DNA from 2 places in the Azospira sp. I09 genome. Region 2 is predicted to be linked to the other one. Evidence: predicted binding sites of a transcription regulator. Region 2 holds the regulator's gene; the other holds the start of a gene.

Region 1 (7,229 bases), 960 kb from region 2:
CGATCAGGCCCGACAGAGCGCCGACGGCGGCGAATTCGGCCAGGAGGGCGCCCCGCAGTTGCTGGCGGCCGGCGCCCAGGGCGCGCAGCACCGAGAGTTCGTAGCGCCGCTCGTCGTGGGAGGCGGCCAGGGCGCCGTAGAGGACGATGATCCCGGCGGCCAGGGTGAACAGGAAGACGAACTGCACGGCCCGGGAGACCTGATCCAGCACCGATTGCAGCTGACGCACGATGGCGGCCACGTCCACCACCGTCAGGTTGGGGAAGCGCTTGACCAGCTCACCCACCCGGTTGGCGGCATCGTCAGGCAGGTGGAAGCTGGTGATGTAGCTGGCCGGATACGGTTCCAGCACGCCGGGCGGAGCCAGGACGAAGAAATTGACCCGCATGGAATCCCAGTTGAGCTTGCGCAGGCTGGTGACGGTGAGTTGCACCGGCTCGCCGGCCACGGTGAAGGTCAGCTCGTCCCCCACCTTCACGCCCAGGGTTTCGGCCAGGCCCTTTTCCACCGAGGCGCTGCCTTTGCCATCCTTCCCCTGCTCACCGGGGGCGAACCAGCGGCCTTGGGTCACCGTGTTGCCGGGAGGCAGGTCGGCGGCCCAGGAAAGGTTGAATTCCCGCTCCACCAGGCGTTTGGCCCGGTCGTCCTCATAGTCCGCCGGGGTCACGGGGCGGCCGTCGATGCCGGTGAGGCGGCCCCGCACCATGGGCAGGAGTTCGGCGCGGATGCCCATGCGGTCCAGGGCTTCCCCCACTTCCTGGCGCTGCTCGGGCTGGATGTTGATGACGAAGCGGTTGGGCGCGTCCGGCGGCGAAGCCTGGCGCCAGGCCTGCATCAGGTCGCCCCGGGTAACGGTGAGCAGCAGCAGGGCCATCAGGCCCAGGGACAGGGCGACGATCTGGGCCACGCTGGACAGGGAACGCCGCTCCAGGCCGGCCAGGCCGTAGCGCCAGCCGAAGCCCACCGCCGGCCCGACCCGGCGCAGGGGCTTGAGCAGGGCCAGGGCCAGACGGGCGATCAGGGCGGTGAGGCCCAGGGCGGCGGTGAAGCCGCCGGCGGCGTAGGCCCCCAGCTTGGGCTCGCCGGCGGCCCAGAAAAGCAGGCCGGCCAGGGCCGCCAGGCCAATGCCGTAGGTGGCGAGGATGGAGGCGTCCGGCTCCCCCAGTTCCCGCCGCAGCACCCGCAGGGTGGGCACCTTACGCAGTTGCAGGAGGGGCGGCAGGGCGAAGCCGAAGAGCAGCACCAGCCCGGCCACCAGCCCCTGCAGGGCGGGCCACAGGCTGGGTGCCGGCAGGGGCGCGGCCAGCAGGTTGGCCAGCCAGGCGTGGAGAACGAAATGGGCGCCGAAGCCGATGGCCAGCCCCACTGCCGAAGCGGCCAGGCCGAGAATGAGGAACTGGCCCAGGTAGAGCCCCAGCACCTGGCCCTGGGGTGCCCCCAGGCAGCGCATGACGGCGCAGGGATCGAGATGGCGCTGCAGGTAGCGGCGGATGGCCAGGGCCACCCCGGCGGCGGCCAGCACCACGGCCAGCAGGGCGGAAAGGCCGAGAAACTGCTGGGCCCGGTCCACTGCGGTGCGGATTTCCGGGCGGGCATTGCTGGCGTCCTCCACCCGCTCGCCCCGGGTCAGGCGGGGCTCGGCCCAGCGGCGGTAGTCGGCCACCGCCCGGTCCGGGCCGGCCAGCAGCAGGCGGTAGGCGACCCGGCTGCCAGGCTGGATCAGCCGGGTGGCGGGCAGATCCGCCAGGTTCATCATCAGGCGGGGGGCGACGCTGAAGAAATTGACGCCCCGGTCCGGCTCCAGGGTCAGCACCCCGGCCACGGTGAAGCGGGCCTGGCCCAGGTTGAGGCTCTGCTCCGGCCCGCTGCCGAACTGGGTGGCCAGACGCTCGTCCAGCCATACCGTGCCGGCCTGGGGCCCGCCCTGGATCTCGCTGTCGGGCGCCCCCAGGCCAGGAGCCAGGCGCAGCTTGCCCCGCAGGGGATAGTCGCTGGAGACGGCCTTGATATCTGCCAGCTGGGCCCCCTCCTCCCCCGTCACCATGCTCGGGAAAACCTGGGTCTGGGCCATCTGCAGGCCCCGCCGCGCCGCCTCGGCGGCAAATTCCGGGGCCAGGGGATGGTCGGAGGTCAGCAGCAGGTCCGCCCCCAGCAACTGGCGGGACTCCCGCTCCAGGGCCTGGCGCACCCGGTCGGTGAAAAATCCGACGGAACTGATACTGGCCACCGCCACCACCAGAGCCAGGGCCAGCAGGCGCAATTCACCGGCCGAGAAATCCCTGCGCAGGAGGCGGAATGCGAGTGAAAACATGGACAACTCCGGCGAAACGAGCCGCAACGGCACCGGACAACCCCACGGAGAGCCGCGCCAGGCTTGAATCTACAAAAAAAGGTAAAGAAACGTTCAAGTCATTGAAAAAAATGACGTAATGGCAGATAGAGCGAGAAATGCGACCGCCAATATATTTCGGAGACTATCATGCCCAACGACATCGCCGCCCCCCAGGGGCCCAGCCAGCAGACTGCCAGCGCCAACAGCGGCAATTCCCGTGTTTATCCCCAGGAAGAGCATCGGGCGTTGAAGGTCGATACGGCCACCAAGCAGTTCAAGGTCGGCATTCTGGAATCCGCCCTGCAGGTTTCGATCCAGGCCGGCAACGACTCCCAGGCCCTGCTCTTCCGCACCGCCATCGACCGCATCAACGAGGTGCTGGGCATTTCCGAGGGCCCCGACGCGCTGCAGAAGGCCGCCAGCCAGGACAACTCGCCGGAAGCCACCGCCGCCCGCATCCTCTCCTTCACCACCGGTCTTTACGCCGCCTATGCCGCCAAGCGGCCCGACGACGATCCGGAACAGGTGGCATCCGACTTCGTGGACGTGATCCGCAGCGGCTTTGAGAAGGGTTTCAACGAGGCCAAGGACATCCTCAAGGGCCTCAACGTTCTCAACGGCGAGGTGGAAGCCGGTATCAACAAGACCTACCAGCTGGTGCAGAAGGGCATGGACGACTTCCTCGCCCAGTTGCGCAAGCCGAAGGAAGAAACCCCGGCAGCGACGGCAACCACGCCCAGCGCCACAGCCTGAACCCGGCGGCCACGCCGCCCTCCCCACGCAAAACGGCGGCCCCTGGCCGCCGTTTTCTTTGTAGCGTCAGCGGGCGCAGTACCGCAGCACCCTGGGCCCGCCCTACTCCCAGTCCCGCAGCCGCTCCACCGCCTGTTCGATGCGGCTCACCGCCACCACTTCCAGCCCGGGAATGGGCTGGCGCGGCTTGTTGGCCTCGGGAACCAGAGCCCGGGTGAAGCCCAGCTTGGCCGCTTCCTTGAGCCGTTCCTGGCCCCGGGGCGCCGGGCGGATCTCGCCGGCCAGGCCCACTTCGCCGAAGACCACCAGTTTTTCCGGCAGGGGCCGGTTCTTCAGGGAGGAAATGATGGCCAGCAGCACCGGCAGATCCGCCGCCGGTTCGCTGATCTTGACCCCGCCCACCGCATTGACGAAGACGTCCTGGTCGAAACAGCCGATGCCGGCGTGGCGGTGCAGCACCGCCAGCAGCATGGCCAGCCGGTTCTGCTCCAGGCCGACGGAAAGGCGCCGCGGGCTGCCGCCCATGGTGGTATCCACCAGGGCCTGGATTTCCACCAGTAGGGGCCGGGTGCCTTCCTGGGTCACCAGGACGCAGGAGCCGGCCACCTCCTGCCCGTGCTGGGAAAGGAACAGGGCCGAAGGGTTGGAGACGCCCTTGAGCCCCTTGTCGGTCATGCCGAAGACGCCCAGTTCATTGACCGCGCCGTAGCGGTTCTTCACCGCCCGGATGAGGCGGAAGGAGGAATGGGTGTCGCCCTCGAAGTACAGCACCGTGTCCACGATGTGTTCCAGCACCCGGGGCCCGGCCAGGGCCCCTTCCTTGGTCACGTGGCCCACCAGGATCACGGTGACGCCGGTCTGCTTGGCCAGCCGGGTCAGCTGGGCGGCGCATTCGCGCACCTGGGCCACGGAGCCGGGAGCCGAGGTGAGCTGGTCGGACCACAGGGTCTGGATGGAGTCGATCACCGCCACCTGGGGCTTTTCCGTCTGCACCACGCCGAGGATGCGTTCCAGGTTGATTTCCGCCAGCAAGGGCAGGCGCTCCACGTCCAACTGCAGGCGCCGGGCCCGCAGGGCCACCTGCTGCCCCGACTCTTCGCCGCTGACGTAGAGCACCTTGTGCTGGGGCGCCAGGGCGGCCAGGGCCTGCAGCAGCAGGGTGCTCTTGCCGATACCCGGGTCGCCGCCGATGAGCACCACGCCACCGGCCACCAGGCCGCCGCCCAGGGCCCGGTCGAATTCGGACAGGCCCGTGGGCAGGCGCGCCGCCTCCCGGGTCTCGATCTCGGAGAGGGCCTGCAGCTTGGGCGTGCCGGGGGCCAGGGATTCGAAACGGTGGCCGCTGCCCTTGCCGCCGGCCTCGGCCACGGTTTCCACCAGGGTATTCCAGGCATTGCAGGCGGAACACTGGCCCTGCCATTTGGGGGACTGGGCACCGCATTCGGTGCAGGTATAGATGCTTTTCGTCTTCGCCATGATGGGCGGGAGGATACACCAGGGCGGCGGCGATCAGGATTCCGGGGCCGGCTGGGGCGGCCGGGCCAGCACCCAGCGGTTCTTGCCGGCCCGCTTGGCCTCGTACATGGCGCCGTCGGCGGCCTGCACCAGCATGTCGGGGCTGGCGTAGGCCTGGTGGAACAGGGCCACGCCGATGCTGGCGCTGACCTGGCAGCGCTGGCCCAGGATATCGAAGGGCTGCACCAGGGCCTCCAGCACCTTGTTGGCGGCAGTCACCGCATCCTCGTCCTGGCGCACCCCGTGCAGCAGCACGGTGAATTCGTCGCCGCCCATGCGCGCCGCCGTGTCGGACTGGCGCAGGGTCTGTTTAAGGCGGTAGGCGAAGGCCGCCAGCAGCAGGTCGCCGGCCTGGTGGCCCTGGCTGTCGTTCACCGCCTTGAAGCCGTCCAGGTCCAGCACCAGCACCGCCAGGCCTTCCTGGTAGCGCTGGGCGCGGAAGAAGGCCTGCTGCAGGCGGTCGAAGAACAGGGTGCGGTTGGGCAGGTCGGTGAGCAGGTCGAAGTGGGCCAGGTGTTCCAGGCGCTGCTCGATGCGCTTGCGTTCGGAAATGTCGTGCTTGATGGCGACGTAGCGCACCACGGCGCCCTGCTCGTTCTTCACCGGGGCGATGGTGAGCAGCTCGTGGTAGAGCATGCCGTCCTTGCGCCGGTTCACCACCTCGCCGCGCCAGGGGTTGCCGGAGGTGATGGTGCCCCACAGCTGGCGGTAGAAATCCGCATCATGCACCCCGCTCTTGAAGCGGGAAGTGCGCTGGCCGAGGACCTCCTCCAGGCTGTAGCCGGTCATGTCGCAGAAGGCCGGGTTGGCGTATTCCACCACGCCGTTGGCGTCGGTGATGATGACCCCCTCCGCCGCCGCATCCACGGCCACGCTGCGGGACTGCAGTTCCTGGCGCAGTTTGCGCTCGGCGGTGATGTCCCGGGTGATGCCGAGCAGGCCGGTGAGGTGCCCCTCGTCGTCCCGCAGCACATTGACGATGGCGTCGGTCCACACGGTGGAGCCGTCCTTGCAGGGCTGTTCCAACTCCCAGTGGTGCTTCAGCACCTGGCCGGTGCGCAGCAGGTAAGCGAAGCCCTCCGCCGCCTGGGACATGGAATCCGGCGTCAGGGCCTCGGCCATGGACTGTTGCAGCACCTCCTCCGGGGTGTAGCCCCGCAGCCGTTCCACCGACGGGCTGATGTAGGTGAAGCGGCCGTTGAGGTCCATGGTCCAGATGACGTCGTAAGCTGACTCGGCCAGTGTGCGGAAACGCTGCTCGCTCTGGCCCAGGGCCATCTCCGTGCGCTTGCGCTGGGTGATGTCGTGGAAGGAGAGGACGATGGCCTCCCGCCCCTCGAAGTCGATGCAGGCAGCCGACATCAGCACCCACACCGGCTTGCCCTCCAGTCCCTGCAGTTGCACCTCGAAGCCCAGCCAGCGGCCGCCGCGGCGGTGCAGCTCGTCCACCATCTGCTGGCGCTGTTCCGGGTTGCGCCAGAAGCCCTGGGCCGGCCGGCCGACGACGTCGTGACGGGAGACGCCGTAGTACTCCTCGGCGCAGCGGTTGATGTAGAGCAGTTCGCCGTCGGCTTCGGGACGGGTCACCGCCACCGGGAAAGGCGCCTCCTCCATCAGTCCCAGGCAGTTCCTGGCGCTGCGGCGCAGGCGGCGCATGTAGCGGCGCACCAGCACCACCACCAGGGCGACGGCGACCAGGGCCCCCATGCCGGCGGCGAACCACAGGCTGGACTGGCTACCGCTGCCAGCGTTGCCACCCTCGCCCGCGTAGAGCAGGTCATCCAGGGACAGGTCCCGGGGCAGCAATCCCAGGTCGGCGTAGGTGTCGGCCATGTGGCGCCAGCGGCCAACATGGAAATAGCCCGGCTCCACCAGCTGGGCCTGGACCAAAGGCACCATCTGCTCCGCCTCGAAGGCCAGGTGGTCCCGGCTGTGGCGCCGGCCGTAATGCTTGAGGATGTAGTCGATGACCTCCTGGGGATGGGCCATGGCATAGCTCCAGCCCTTGAGGCTGGCGGCGCGGAAGGCCTTGAGCCGCTCCGGATGCTGGCGCAGTTCAGCCTGGGTGGAGAACAGGTTGTCGCCGTAGAAATCCAGGCCGCTCGATTCTGGCGTGAACACCACCACCCGCTCGCCCTGCTTGCGCAGTTCGTAGAGTTCGTCGGTGCGGTAGATGGAAAGGGCGTCCACCCGGCCGTCCAGCAGGTCCTGCACGGTCTGGCTGTGGGGCTCCAGGGCCAGGCTGTCCGTATCCACCCGCTCCCGGCCCAGGTAGCCGAGCAGTTCGTTGGCCCCCGGCTCGATCATCACCTTCTTGCCGTTGAGGTCGTGGATGTTGCGGATGCCGGCGGCCCGGCGGGCGGCGATGGCCAGGGGCGAATGCTGGAAGATCACCGCCAGCACCAGCACCGGGGCGCCCCGGTGGTAATGCACCAGCAGGTCGCTGGTGCCGACGCCGTACTGGGCCTTGCCCTCCAGCACCGCCTGCACCGCATCCTGGCCCGGCTCCGCTTCCCGGATATCCACCGCTAGGCCCGCCTCCCGGTAGTAACCCTGCATCTGGGCGGCGTAGTAGCCGGCGAACTGGAACTGGTGGCGCCAGCGCAGTTGCAGCGTCACATTTTCTAGG
Region 2 (7,229 bases):
CCCGGCAAGCAGATGGCCATCGACGCCGACCTCAACGCCGGTCTCATTGCCGAGGACGAGGCGCGCCGCCGCCGGGCTGAGGTGGCCAGCGAAGCCGATTTCTACGGTTCCATGGACGGTGCCTCCAAGTTCGTGCGCGGTGATGCCATGGCCGGCATCATCATCATGCTGATCAACGTCATCGGCGGCCTCATCGTCGGCGTCCTGCAGCACAACATGGACGTGGGGGTGGCGGCCAAGAACTACACCCTGCTGACCATCGGCGACGGCCTGGTGGCCCAGATTCCGGCGCTGATCATTTCCATCGCTGCCGGTATGGTGGTGACCCGGGTGGGGGATGACCAGGACATCAGCAGCCAGTTCCTTGGCCAGATGTTCGCCAATCCCCGGGTGATGTGGATTACCGCTGCCATTCTCGGGATCATGGGCCTGATTCCGGGTATGCCCAACTTTGTTTTCATCCTCCTTGCCGCCATGTTGGGTGGCTTGGGTTACCTGCTTTCCAAGCGGGCCGAGCTGGTCAAGACTGCGCCGGTGCCGGTGCAGGCGCCGCCGGCGCCCGAGAACATGGAAGCCAGCTGGAACGACGTGGCGCCGCTGGACGTGCTGGGTCTGGAAGTGGGCTACCGTCTGATCCCGGTGGTGGACAAGTCCCAGGATGGGGAACTGCTGCGGCGCATCCGCGGCATCCGCAAGAAATTTGCCCAGGAAGTGGGCTTCCTGGTGCCGCCGGTGCACATCCGGGACAACCTGGAACTGCGCCCCAACGCCTATCGCATCCAGCTGAAGGGGGTCGAGGTCGGCGGCGGCGAAGCCTTCCCCGGTCAGTTCCTGGCCATCAATCCCGGCCGCGTGGCCGGTACTGTGTCCGGAACCCCGACCAAGGATCCGGCCTTCGGCCTGCCGGCTGTCTGGATTGACTCCAGCCTGCGGGAACAGGCCCAGTCCTACGGCTACACCGTGGTGGATGCCTCCACCGTGGTTGCCACCCACCTCAACCACCTGATCCTGTCCCATGCCGCCGAACTCCTGGGGCGCCAGGAAACCCAGCAGCTGCTGGACCATCTGGCCAAGGAAATGCCCAAGCTGGCCGAGGATCTGGTGCCCAAGGTCATTCCCCTGGGAACGCTGCAGAAGGTGCTGCAGAATTTGCTGGAAGAGGGCGTGCATATCCGCGACATGCGCACCATCATCGAAACCCTGGCCGATCACGCGCCTCGCAACGGCGATCCGGAGGCCCTGACCTCCACCGTGCGCGTCGCCCTGGGGCGCAGCATCATCCAGCAGCTCTATCCCGGCACCGCCGACATGCAGGTCATGTCCCTGGACCCCCAACTGGAACGCATCCTGGTCCAGGCCGTTGCCGGTTCCGGCGAAGGCAGCCTGGAGCCCGGCCTGGCCGATACCCTGATGCGCGAGACCGCCGCCGCCGCCCAGCGTCAGGAAGAGCTGGGCCTGCCCGCGGTGCTGCTGGTGCCGGCCAGCATCCGTACCCTTCTTTCCCGCTTCCTGCGGCGCACCGTGAGCCAGCTCAAGGTGATCGCCCACAGTGAAGTTCCCGAATCCAAAATCATCAAAGTCACCTCGCTCATCGGGGGTAGATCATGAACGTCAAAAAATTCATCGCCGTAAATGCCCGGGAAGCCCTGCGTAAGGTCAAAGAGACCTTGGGTCCCGACGCCATCATCCTCTCCAACCGGGGCGTTCCCGGCGGCGTGGAAATCATGGCGGTCGCTTCCCGCGACATGGCCATGATCGTGCCCGGTCCCTCCCGGGACGAGGTGGCGGTGGAGGACTACAAGGTCAGCCTCTCCAGCGCCTCCCGCCCTGCACCAGCTGCGGCACCGGCCCGGCCTGCCCCTGCTCCCCGAGCCGCAGAAATGCAGCCTTCCCAGCGTGGTGCCGCTGCAAACCCCGCCAGTGGCCCCATCCCGGCCGTCGCCCGCCCGGCTCAGCGTCCGGCGCCCCGTCCCGAGATGGCCGCCCGCTCCGGCGCTACCCGCGCGGTGCGCGAGGAAGAGGAAATCCCGGCTGCGGTCATGATGGAAGAGATCCGCGCCCTGCGCAAAATCGTCGAGCAGCACATGGCCGGTTTCGCCTGGGGCGAGACCGCCCGCATGGAGCCGGTGAAGACGGACATGCTGCGCCAGATGCTGGATGCCGGTTTCTCCCCCCAGTTTTCCCGCGAACTGCTGGCCGAACTGCCTGCCGAACTGGATGCCTCCCAGGCCCAGGCCTGGATCAAGGGCGCTGCCGACCGTTCCCTGCTGACCATCGGCAACGACAACGACATCATCGACCGGGGCGGCGTGTACGCCCTGGTGGGCCCAACCGGGGTCGGCAAGACCACTACCACCGCCAAGCTGGCCGCCCGCTGCGTGGTACGCCATGGCGCCGACAAGCTGGCCCTGGTCACCACCGACGGCTACCGGATCGGCGCCCATGAGCAGTTGCGCATCTACGGCCGCATCCTCGGCGTTTCCGTGCATCTGGTGCGGGACGTGGGCGACCTGCGCAATACCCTGGAAGAGCTGTCCCACAAGCACATGGTGCTGATCGACACCATGGGCATGAGCCAGAAGGACCGCCTGGTGGCCGAGCAGATCTCCATGCTGATGGGCGCCAACGGCGACGTGCGCCGCCTGCTCTGCCTGTCGGCCACCAGCCGCGGCGATACTTTGGATGATGTGATTTCCGCCTACCAGGGCGAAGACCTGGCCGGCTGCATCCTGACCAAGGTGGACGAAGCTGCCAGCCTGGCGACGCCCCTGGATGCCATCATGCGCCACGGCCTCAAGCTGCACTACGTCTCCAACGGCCAGCGCGTGCCGGAAGATCTGCACCTGCCTAACCGGGCCTATCTGCTGCACCGGGCCTTCAAGGACCTGCCGGAAACCTCTCCCCATCGCTATGCCGGCGTCGAGCCGGCCCTGATGATGGCCAATGCGGGCCTGACCGGCACCTATGGAGGCCGTCGTGGCTGAATTCCGGGGTGACCAGGCGGCCGGGTTGCGCCGCCTGTTCGGACGCGAGCAACTGCGGGTGGTGAGTTTCGCCGCCGGCTGCGAAGGCGTCGGCAAAAGCGTTGCCGTGGCCAATCTGGCAGCGGCCCTGGCGCGCCAGGGCAAGGAAGTCCTGATCCTGGACGAGAACACCGGCGCCGATAACCAGGCGGCCCTGTTCGGCGTGCCGGCCCGTTATGACCTGGTGCACGTGGTGAATCGGGAAAAGCCCCTGGAAGAGGTGCTGCTCGCCGCTGGTGCCGGCGTGCGCCTGCTGCCGGCGGCCCGGGCCGTGAAGAAACTTTCCCGTTTTTCCCTGGCCCAGAAGCAGGCTCTGGTGGAAGGCCTGGCGGAGATGGAGCATCCGGCCGACGTCATCCTGGTGGATACGGCGGTGGATCATCCCTTGGGTTTCTCGCCCCTTGGCCTGGCAGCCCAGGAAACGGTGATCGTGCTCTCTGCCACCGGCTCCGCCATCACCGAGGCCTATGCCCTGATCAAGAAAATGAGCACCGGCTACGCCCGGCGCGACTTCCGCATCCTGGTGAACAAGGTCAAGGCCGCCGCCGATGCGGAAGCGATTTTCGACAACATTGCCCAGGTTGCCAGCCAGCGCCTGCATGTCAGCCTGGACTACAGCGGCTGCATCCCCCTGGACGATGCCCTGCGCCAGTCGGCCCGACTCGCCCAGCCCGTGGTCACGGCGTTCCCGGATAGCCCGGCGGCCCGCAGCCTGCGCGGCCTGGCGGCCGACATGCTGCACTGGCCCCAGTCGGGTAGGGAAGGGGGCGGACTCGAACAATTCGTGCAACAGCTGCTACACTTGAGCCAACGCATTACGCCGAGCCCTATCCACGCCGGATAGCCCAACCGACATATGTATAACGCCGCTGGTCAGCTCGACAAGGAACAGCTCGTCCAGCGCTTCGCTCCTCTCGTCAAGCGCATCGCTTACCACCTGATGGCACGCCTGCCGTCCAGTGTGCAGGTGGAGGATTTGGTGCAGAACGGGATGATCGGTCTGCTGGATGCCATGAACCGGTTCGAGACCGGGCACGGCGCCCAGTTCGAGACCTACGCGGCGCAGCGCATCCGGGGGGCCATGCTGGATGGCCTGCGGGAAAACGACTGGCTGCCCCGGGGATTGCGCCGGGACCTGCGCCGCATCGAACAAGCCATCACCCAACTCGAACAGGAGCACGGCCGCGTGCCGACTGAAAAAGAGTTGGCCGAAGCCATGGACATGTCCCTGGCCGATTACCAGAAAATGCTGGGCGAAGCCCGGGGCCACCAACTGCTCTATTTCGAGGATTTCACCGAAGAGGGCGAGGAAGGCTTCCTGGAGCGCCACCTGACGGATCACGATGCCGATCCCCTGCGCCTGCTCGAGGAGCAGAGCCTGCGGCAGACCCTGGTGGCTTCCATCGGCGAGCTGCCGGAACGGGAAAAATTGATGATGGCCCTCTACTATGAGCAGGACCTCAATCTGCGGGAAATCGGCGAAGTCATGGGGGTGACCGAGTCCCGCGTCTGTCAGCTGCATAGTCAGGCCATCGCCCGCTTGCGGGCCAAGGTTCTGGGTGAGACTTCAGGAAAGAAGAAAAAACGCCATGGATAGCATAAGCATTATCGGTTTGCTCCTGGGGCTTGGTGCCATCATCGGGGGTCAGATTCTCGAAGGTGGGCACCTCGGCTCCCTGCTGCAGCCCACCGCCGCCATGATCGTGCTGGGGGGGACCTTCGGTGCCGTCCTGCTGCAGAGTCCCGTATCCACCGTGGTCCGGGCTTTCAAGATGCTCAAGTGGGTGTGGGTGCCGCCGGCGGTCAATCACGCCTGGATGATCAACAGCATTTCCGACTGGAGTCATGTCTCCCGGCGCGAGGGCCTGCTGGCCCTGGAGGGATTCATCGCCCAGTTGCGCGACCCGTTTATCCAGAAGGGGCTGCAACTGCTGGTGGACGGTGCTGAGCCGGAACGTCTGCGGGAGGTGCTGGAGGTGGAAATCGGCACCTATGAAGAGGAACTGAAGGCCGGTGCCAAGTTCTGGGAATCCGCCGGCGGTTTCTCTCCCACCATCGGCATTATCGGCGCGGTGATGGGTCTGATCCACGTGATGGAGAACCTGTCCGATCCCTCCAAGTTGGGGGCCGGTATCGCCGTCGCCTTCGTGGCCACCATTTACGGCGTCGGCATGGCCAACCTGGTGCTGATTCCCATGTCCACCAAACTGAAGGCTCATATCGCCCGCCTGGTGACCCTGCGGGAAATGCTGGTGGATGGCCTGGTCGGCATCGCCAACGGCGACAACCCGCGCATCATCGAGAGCCGCCTCCAGGGTTATGTGAGCTGATCCCATGGGACGCCGCAATAAAAAGCACGCGGACGAGCATGAGAATCTGGAGCGCTGGCTCGTTTCCTACGCCGACTTCATTACTCTGCTGTTTGCCTTCTTCGTGGTGATGTACGCCATCTCGTCGGTGAACGAGGGCAAGTACCGGGTGCTATCGGATTCCCTGATCACTGCCTTCAAGAACCCCTCCATCGTCGATGGGGGCGCCATCACGGTCGTGCCCAAGCGGACGCCGGACAGTGTGGTCAAGCAGATCGTGGTGAAGGAGGATCCCAAGGTCGTCGAGGCCAAACAGCAGCAACGGGACAAGATGCGCAATGTGGCCAAGGACATTTTTGCCGTCCTGGCGCCCCTGGTGCAGCAGGGCAAGGTCAGGGTGCTGGAAACGGCCCGTGGCGTCACTATCGAAATCAACGACAGCATTCTCTTCGCCCCAGGTCAGGCCCAGCTGGAACAGACCTCCATCCGGGCCATGCGGGCGGTCGGTGAGGTACTGGCGCCGACCGATTTCCCCATCACCATCGAAGGACATACCGACAACATCCCCATCCGGACCACCCAATTCCCGTCTAACTGGGAGTTGTCAGCGGTGCGGGCCACCACGGTGCTGCGGTTGTTTGTCGATGCCGGAGTCGCTCCTACCCATCTGACAGCCATCGGTTACGGCGAAACCCGGCCGGTCGAGATGAATGAGACGGTGGAAGGGCGGGCCCGGAACCGGCGGGTCAGCATCCTGATTGATTCCATGCTGCCGGAAAAGCCAACGCCTACCGCGCCAGGAACTGCTGCGGTTACCAATTAAAAGCAGGGATACTCTCTACAGGAGAGTGGAAGAAATTCTGGGGGCGCATAGGGCAAACTCAGGCGGCGTCAATGATGCGCCGGCCGGAGAGCTGAGTAGGCTGCCCATCAGGGCCGTAGAGGCTGTTATGAGACCTGGAGGTGGTCACCAAGGCGTTGAGCAACTGTTGATTGTGCTGCATGCGCATGGAGATGAGTTTGCCGTTCAAAAGGTTCAGTTCCTTGGCCTCCGCCACGAGCTTTTTCAGCTGGCCCCACAGGTCGGCGATATGTGCCGCTTTTGGATTTTCCGCTAGCCACGCTTCTATCCCAGTTCGGTCATGCTGTAGGCCGCAGGTAGAGAGGAACTGGTTGCGATTATCGCTCTGACGGTTGAGGGCGGCTACCAAGGTCATCTTTTCCGCAGTGATGTGTTCCATCGCTTGGGTATCACCGCCCTTTATGGCTTCCTGTTCCTTCTGCAGCAGGGCGACGAATGACTCCATTAGCTCGGACTCAGCGGCCAAATGATCAGGTAGGGAGTGAATAACATCGGGCATAGGCGTTAAGCCCCTACGGGGCAAGTCAGGTCTTGGCCTGCTTTGCGAGCAACTCCTGTGCCGAACTTATGAGTCGGTCAGCGATTGCTCCGGCATTGATGGAGAACCGTCCTTCCGCGATGGCCTGTTTGATGGCGGCTACCCGGCTGGAATCCACTTGGCCTGCTCCGTCTGCTTCCAAGCTGGAGTGTAGGCGTCCCGATAGGCTCAACTGAACCTCCCCGCCACCTTCAGTGACGGGGGATTGGGGCCGGCTGGCGCGCTTTGCTGTCTCTAATCCGGGGCTGCCGGCCGGGGCGAGAGAGGCGTCAATTTTCACGGCGAACCCTTTCAATAAGTATTTCTCAAACACTACTACGACATGAGGCGGCAAAACTTGAGGCCGCAATGCGGCTTTTGCAGTACCTACACCCTTCTCCATTCTAGCGGAAGCGAGCATGAAAGTCTTAGTTACCTCCGGGGTTGGGTGCGGGCTCAGTAACCGATTTCGATGATGCCGCCTGGCCTGGCAATACCGCTAACGCTCTGGCCGTTGG

What was found. The regulator FliA, encoded in region 2, starts transcription of late flagellar genes. The targets are predictions, from matches to a motif close to CTAAAGTTNNNNNNNNNNNNGCCGNTA.
Region 1: the regulator FliA is predicted to act here: its motif matches at 2,404-2,430, upstream of AZSP09_RS03935 (DUF5610 domain-containing protein).

What each region holds. Positions count from the first base shown of each region.
Region 1 covers NZ_AP021844.1:849,497-856,725, forward strand. The annotation lists gene AZSP09_RS03930 (ABC transporter permease) at 1-2,311, opposite strand, end outside; gene AZSP09_RS03935 (DUF5610 domain-containing protein) at 2,480-3,085, shown strand; gene radA (DNA repair protein RadA) at 3,188-4,561, opposite strand; gene AZSP09_RS03945 (PAS domain S-box protein) at 4,595-7,219, opposite strand.
Region 2 covers NZ_AP021844.1:3,662,823-3,670,051, forward strand. The annotation lists gene flhA (flagellar biosynthesis protein FlhA) at 1-1,608, shown strand, start outside; gene flhF (flagellar biosynthesis protein FlhF) at 1,605-2,984, shown strand; gene AZSP09_RS17165 (MinD/ParA family ATP-binding protein) at 2,977-3,867, shown strand; gene AZSP09_RS17170 (RNA polymerase sigma factor FliA) at 3,880-4,620, shown strand; gene AZSP09_RS17175 (flagellar motor protein) at 4,613-5,353, shown strand; gene motD (flagellar motor protein MotD) at 5,358-6,155, shown strand; gene AZSP09_RS17185 (flagella synthesis protein FlgN) at 6,214-6,693, opposite strand; gene flgM (flagellar biosynthesis anti-sigma factor FlgM) at 6,719-7,132, opposite strand; gene flgA (flagellar basal body P-ring formation chaperone FlgA) at 7,168-7,229, opposite strand, start outside.